3 regions of the Pontibacter sp. HJ8 genome follow, and region 1 is predicted to be linked to each of the others. Evidence: riboswitches for the same ligand, from Rfam matches in the RefSeq annotation. Region 1 holds a riboswitch; each other region holds the start of a gene.

Evidence for each region. Region 1 has a riboswitch for S-adenosylmethionine ahead of OB13_RS11405 (M14 family metallopeptidase). Riboswitches for the same ligand answer to the same signal wherever they lie in the genome.
Region 2: linked by a shared signal. The riboswitch ahead of OB13_RS01005 (O-acetylhomoserine aminocarboxypropyltransferase/cysteine synthase family protein) and the one ahead of OB13_RS11405 (M14 family metallopeptidase) in region 1 are both predicted to bind S-adenosylmethionine.
Region 3: linked by a shared signal. The riboswitch ahead of OB13_RS20235 (phosphoadenylyl-sulfate reductase) and the one ahead of OB13_RS11405 (M14 family metallopeptidase) in region 1 are both predicted to bind S-adenosylmethionine.

What each region holds. Positions count from the first base shown of each region.
Region 1 covers NZ_JSYF01000243.1:1,682-3,946, forward strand. Annotated here, with positions in the region: gene OB13_RS11405 (M14 family metallopeptidase) at 1-1,391, opposite strand, end outside; SAM riboswitch class I at 1,699-1,798, opposite strand; SAM riboswitch class I at 2,087-2,190, shown strand.
Region 2 covers NZ_JSYF01000018.1:25,352-27,616, forward strand. Annotated here, with positions in the region: gene OB13_RS01000 (homoserine O-acetyltransferase family protein) at 1-183, opposite strand, end outside; gene OB13_RS01005 (O-acetylhomoserine aminocarboxypropyltransferase/cysteine synthase family protein) at 188-1,516, opposite strand; SAM riboswitch class I at 1,794-1,897, opposite strand; partial or broken gene OB13_RS01010 (SDR family oxidoreductase) at 2,165-2,265, shown strand, end outside.
Region 3 covers NZ_JSYF01000627.1:25,647-27,911, forward strand. Annotated here, with positions in the region: gene cysD (sulfate adenylyltransferase subunit CysD) at 1-209, opposite strand, end outside; gene OB13_RS20235 (phosphoadenylyl-sulfate reductase) at 217-1,002, opposite strand; SAM riboswitch class I at 1,354-1,455, opposite strand; gene OB13_RS20240 (hypothetical protein) at 1,559-2,265, opposite strand, start outside.

The sequences.
Region 1 (2,265 bases):
GCAAAGATCGACTCCACCAGGCGGTACTGCGGCTGCTCGGTCGGCACCACATACGCTTTGCCTTTCTCGAACTGCTGGCCGTCTACACGTTGGGATTTCTCCAGCTCGTATACTTCGATGCGGTGGTCGAGCAGCAGCTTGGTGAATTTGCGCAGGCGTGTGGCGTCGTAGTTTTCGCCGTACACGTAGGCCCGCACGCCGTTTTTGCGCCCGTCGGTCAGAGCCGACTGGTAGAACTCGCGCTGGTGCTTGAGCAGCGTCTCGCGGTTTTCCACAGAAGCTTTTACCGTGGCCAAACCGGTGGCCAGGTGGTTGCGGATGGTGAAAGCGAAGGTGAGTACCCCCAGCGAGTTCTCCTGCTTGTTGCCACGCGAGCTGGCCTGCTCGAAGGTGATGCCCACGCCGCCCTGAAAATCCGGATAGGTAGAGCCGTAGCCCGGGTAAATGTTGTCGTACTGCTCTTTGGTGAAGTATAGCGAGCCCAGCTCGTCCAGCGCCTCGGCGTGGTACTTGGCCAGCAGCACGTTCAGCCCGTCGTAGGTGCTGCGCGGGATCAGCCGGTTTTCCGAACTATAGGGTTTGCTCGGCTCGAAGTAATAGGTCGAGTTGGTACCCATCTCGTGAAAGTCGATGAACACGTTGGGCAGCCACTTGTGGTAAAACTCCATGCGGTTGCGACTCTCCACGTGCGCCAGCGGCAGCCAGTCGCGGTTCAGGTCAAACCAGTAGTGGTTGCCGCGGCCGCCCGGCCATACTTCGTTGTGCTCGCGGTCCGCCGGGTCGCTCACGGCCGGGTTGCCCTGGTGCATGCTCACCCAGTTGGTGTGGCGGTCGCGGCCGTCCGGGTTCAGCGCCGGGTCGATGAACACCACCGATTCCTTCAGGTAGCGTTGCGTTTCCGGATCCTGGTTGGCCGTCAAGTAATAGGCCGTGAGCATGGACACTTCGGTGCTCGATGACTCGTTGCCGTGCACGTTGTAGCCCAGGTGCACCAGCACCGGCATGTTCGCCAGCGCAGGCGCTGCCTTGGCTGGGCTGGCCAGCTGCAGGTGCTCCTGCCGGATCTGCTCCAGGCGGCCGTGGTTTTCCGGTGAGGTGATGGTGGCAATGACCTGCGGACGGTGCTCGTAGGTATAGCCGATGGTTTCGAAGCTCACTTTGTCGGACACGCGGTCGAGTTCCTGCAGGTAGGCCACCACACGGTCGTAGCGGGTTTGCCGCTCGCCGATGCCGTAGCCCAGGAACTGCTCGGGAGTGGGAATTTTGGGATTAAAGTTTTTCGTTTTAGGGAAGTAATAACTGTTCTGCGCCAGCAGCGGCAGCGCAACAAGTCCCCATAAGGCGAGGGTGAAGAGAAGCCTCCAAGCAGGCTTCCGGGTGTTGAAATGCATAGGAATGTAAGGTATGGATGAAAGAAAGACCAGGCGTAGAAGCCTTGTCCGAATAAGCAAATGAAGGGGCTAGTGCTGCAGCAGGCAGGCGCGGAAGGAGCAGGCAGAAAGCCTGCAAATGCAACCAGACGTTCCTCGTCCTGCAAGGCAGGAGGCCGAAGGTGACGCGCCGCGACAACTGGCAGGTGCCAAAGCCACAGGTTTACCTGCTACAACAGCAGGAAAGCGCGAACGAGGTGATGCTCAGAAAAGTGGTGAAGAAACCGGTGCGACCTGGATTGGCGCTGAAAGGTGTTTGCATGAGGAAAACTTATAGGTCCCAAAACTGGGCAGGAAGTAGCACCTGGTTACTCAACTGGTTGCTAGAGGGTCGCGGAGCCTGCTCTCTCACCTCTTCGGTATAAATTCGTTGCAAAGGTATACTCACCGTATCCTGATTTGCAAATATTATTTTTCATTCACCTTTTGCTGCCTCTTCCTAAGGTCTCGAAGCGCCCTCTTCTACTGGCAAATAACATCCTGTGAAAACGGCTAAAATTCGGGCACAGCGTCCAATGCAAAGCATTTTGTGTTTTACAAAGCCGTCTTCCCAAGTATAGCCAAACAGGATGTTTTAATTTTTGAACGAAAATATTTTTTACAAAAAGCTTGCATCACTAAAAATCCTGCCCTTACCTTTGCAGCATCTTTATCAAGATTTATAAAGAAGAGGGAAGAGAGCAGGCTCCGCGAACCTCTAGCAACCAGCAGTCATACTGAAAAGGTGCTAACTCCTGCCCAGTTTTGGGACATATAAATTGTACGCATGAACTCACAGCACACAAAACCAGCATTCTCGACAACCGTCTTATCATTCGAAGCAGCGCCCGCTGCC
Region 2 (2,265 bases), on a different contig from region 1:
CAGACCGCTCCACCAATCGGTGAAGTCAGCGTTTCCGGTAAGGGCATGGCATACCCATACCACGTTGTTCCGCTCCTTGTTCAGGTGGCCATAGGTGGTATAGGCGAGTTTGAAGCCGGGCAGTATAGCGCCCGACTCCAGCTCAAAAGCCTGCTGATAATAAAAATCTAAATGAGTTGGCATTCTGTTACTGTAAAACGGGTTCTGATTGACCTTGTCGCACGCTGGCAAAAGCATGTTCGAGGTCAGCTTTGATGTCGTCGATATATTCTATGCCGGCAGATAAACGGAGTAAGGTGGGTTCTACGCCGGCGTTTGCCTGTTCCTGCTCCGATAACTGCTGATGCGTGGTGGATGCCGGGTGTATGATGAGGGTTTTGGCGTCGCCTACGTTAGCGAGGTGGCTGACCAGTTGCAGGCTGTTGACAAATGTTTCTGCCTGTTTCTTATCGCCCTTCAGCTTGAAAGACAGCACACCACCATAGCCCCGCTTGAGGTACTTTTTAGCCAGCTCGTGGTATTTGCTGGATGGCAGGCCCGGGTAGTTCACGCTTTCCACCTGCTCGTGCTGCTCCAACCACTCGGCCAGTATCTGCGCATTCTGCACCGTGCGCTCTACCCGCAGCGAAAGCGTCTCCAGCCCCTGTAACAGAAGGAACGAGTTGAAAGGACTGATGGCAGGACCGAAATCCCGTAAACCTTCTACCCTGGCCCGGATTGAAAAGGCGATGTTCCCGAAAGGACCATCGGCACCGAATACTTCCCAGAAGTTAAGCCCGTGATACCCTTCGGATGGTTCGGAGAATTGCGGAAACTTGCCGTTGCCCCAGTTGAAATTACCACCATCCACGATTACGCCGCCTATGCTGGTGCCATGGCCGCCGATCCACTTGGTAGCGGACTCCACCACCACGTTGGCTCCATGCTCCAGCGGACGGAAGAGGTAACCGCCGGCACCGAAGGTATTGTCCACCACCAGCGGAATATTGTGCGCACTTGCCAGCGCAGCGATGGCCTCAAAATCCGGAACATTGAAGCGCGGGTTGCCAATCGTTTCCACATAAATAGCTTTGGTATTTTCGTCGATCCGCTTGGCGTAGCTTTCCACTTCATCATTCTCTGCGAAACGTGTTTCGATACCGAGTCGCTTAAAGGACACTTTGAACTGGTTAAAGCTCCCGCCATAGAGATTGCTGGAGGAAACAAAATTGTCACCGGCCTGCAGAATATTGAAAAGTGCGATGAACTGAGCCGCCTGTCCGGACGCCACTGCTACGGCTGCCACACCACCTTCCAGGGCCGCGATGCGCTTTTCGAACACATCCGTCGTGGGATTCATGATGCGGGTATAGATGTTGCCGAACTCTTTCAGGGCAAACAGGTTCGCACCATGCTCGGCATCCTTGAAAGCGTAAGAGGAGGTCTGGTAGATAGGAACTGCGCGTGAGCGGGTTGTCGGGTCTATTTCCTGGCCGGCGTGCAGCTGTAACGTGTCGAAATGAAATGGAGTTGCCATAGTGGTTCTGATTTGAGATAAATGATAGATTAGATTAGCTTGTCTGAGACAAGAATTAAGAGATTGCGACATGACCTATCGCTACAGGCAATGCCAGTGGCTTAGCAGAAATGCAGCAGGGTGAGTGGAGGTTTGCGTGCTAGCAACAGCAACAACACATGCGCATAGCGTTACACATGAGAGCATGTGCTGCGGCATGGGTAGAAACAGGCAGATAGGCTGCCGGTAATGATAAAAATGACTGAGCTGGTTTAATTCCCTTTTTCATACTGTTATCAATTTATAGTCTTCCGAACATCCGGAATCAGGAATTAGCACCTTGCCTGGTGGCTGGTTGCTAGCGCTTCACAGAGCCTGTCTCTCCGCGCTTCTTTATAAATCAATACCCCTCGGGATATCTGACTTGATGGTTGCAATATTAGGGAGCGATTTTAGTAAATCCAAACTTCTATTGAATTAAATTTCAATTTTTCGAATAAATTTAAAAATATGCTACTGTATACCAAGCCTTTACAAAACAGGAATTTTCACAAGCTATACCTTGTGGTAACATCCCCTGTAACAGATAAACTTGCAGCACCGGAACATAAGTAAGGCCCGGCTGTTCTCAACAGTAAACCATAATCGAAAACAAACAAACCAGCAGCAATGAAGATACTCCTGACAGGCGCAAACGGCTATATAGGCAAACGACTACTGCCTGTGCTGGTTGAGCACAAGCATGAAGTGGTATGCCTCGTGCGGGATCC
Region 3 (2,265 bases), on a different contig from region 1:
GGAAAGTTGTGCCCGGTATCAATGTGCACCAGCGGAAAAGGAAATTTGCCCGGCCGGAAAGCCTTTTCAGCCAGGCGTACCAGGGTGATGGAATCTTTGCCCCCGGAAAAGAGCAGGGCAGGCTTTTGGAACTGTCCTGCTACCTCACGCATGATGTGAATGGCCTCTGCCTCCAGCTGGTCCAGGTAATTAAGGTATCTTGTGTTCATATAGCTGTTACTGAATTGCTTCTTTGCTTGGTGATGGAAAACTGACTGCTTCTTCAGCCGGGTGGTTTTCCGGTTGATGTGTGTGCAGGCCGCATTCTTTTTTGGAGCTGTCTTCCCACCACCAGCGGCCGGAGCGGAAGTTTTCGCCTTCGGCTATCGCCCGGGTGCAGGGGGCGCAGCCAATGCTGACAAAGCCTTTGTCGTGCAGCGGATTGTAGGGCACCTGCAAGTACTTTACCGCCTCGCGTACTTCTTCCAGCGTCCAGTGAAGCAGCGGGTTATACTTGATCACCCCGAAGCCCGGATCCCACTCGAGCAGTTGCATCCCCTGCCGGTTGTCCGACTGCTCGGCCCGGAGGCCGGTGATCCAGAGCTGCACGCCCTGCAGGGCCCGCTTCAGAGGCTCCACCTTGCGCACGTAGCAACACGCTTTGCGGTCTTCCAGAGAGTTATAAAAGCTGAGCGGGCCCTTGGCATTGACCAATTGCTCTACCGCGTCGTGTTTGGGAAAGTAGATTTCCATCTTCCGGCCGTAGCGCTCATTGGTGCGGTTGAGCAAGGCATAGCTTTCATTAAAAAGCCGGCCCGTATCGAGGGTGAATACCCGCACCGGCAGCCCGTCCGAAAAAATATAGTGGGTGATCAACTGGTCTTCTATACCCAGGCTGGAGGAGAAGGCGATGCTGCCCTCAAATTCAGTTGCCAGGAAGTGCAGCCCTTCCGGTACTGATTTGCCTTCCAGGGCTGCAGACAACGCAGGTAGCCTGGATTCTAAAGTGAGTAACTGACTCATGTAAGCAATGTTAAATTATGGAAAGATTTTCCCCTGCCTGCTCTCAGCTATACCTGTGCGCCTCACATGGAGCCAGCCATGGAAACCCCATACAGCGAAACACGATGCTGTAAGCCCCCGGTCAGGAGGCTAGGTATAGGAAAAACAGCTGAAGGGATCATCCGCAGGTCAGAGCCGTTGCGGAAATTAGAGAGAGATGTGATGTATTAGCACATGCAACAGCAACAACAGCTTAGCGCTTTTTGCTGAGAATCTGGCATTGTAAAAACAGAAGAATGGATGAGGCAGGTAGTAGCACTACGAGCAGGATCCTGGGTTGATGTGGAAATAACAGTTTGCATAATGCTTTTGAATTTATCTATCCCGACAATTCGGGTTAGGATTTGGCACCTGCCTAGAGGGTGGTTGCCAGAGGGTCACGGAGCCTAGTCTCTCGCCTCTTCTTTATAAATTATTTCTGTTTCCGTACAAACAGTACAGTTACCGAAGTACAATATTATCGATTAATTCAATCAATCGATAAGGAAATGTGCAAAATGTTTTGGCAACGCTGTCTTTAAGCTGCCAGCGTTGCCACGTATTTGACCAGCGAGCGCTTGGCAATAGGCAGCAGCGCACTCTCCAGGGGGCAGGGCACTTTGGCAACCACCACGAAGGTAGCAGGGTTGGGGAGTTCCTGATTTTCCTTCACCAGCTGTACTTTGAGGTTCTCGTGCGTCTGGGTCAGGCCGCGGCGTACGGTCCGGAGCAGCTGCGTGTGGATGCCCCTGTACTTCTCATACGTGTTCTCAAATACCGTGATGCGGTAACCGTATACCTGCGTTTCCTTGCCCGGGAAAGCATCCAGGAAAAGGTAACCCTCATCAAAATACATGGGCGTGATTCCTACCGGGTTGACCTCCAGGTGCTTTTCGATGAAGTTATACAACTCCTTGCCTTCCTCCACCGCGTTTACAAACAGGGGAGCGGCAAACTGGATGATCTCCTCGATCTGCTGCATGGTTTCATCGTCTTCCACGATTTTCTCATACACCAGTTCGAGCTTCTCGAAGTCGGCCCGGGTGATGCGTTGCGGAAAGGCTTCATACACCAGTTTTTTGTGCGCTTTTACCTGCTGCAGGTTCCGGTAGTGCAGGATGAGATCGGAGAAAACAGGGTAGAGGCGCTGCTGCCCGAACTCAGCCCGGGCGGACTGCAGGTAAGACAGCAGCAGGTATTTTTTATATTCAAAATCGATAAGGCCTTCCGTCAGCCAGTTGATGG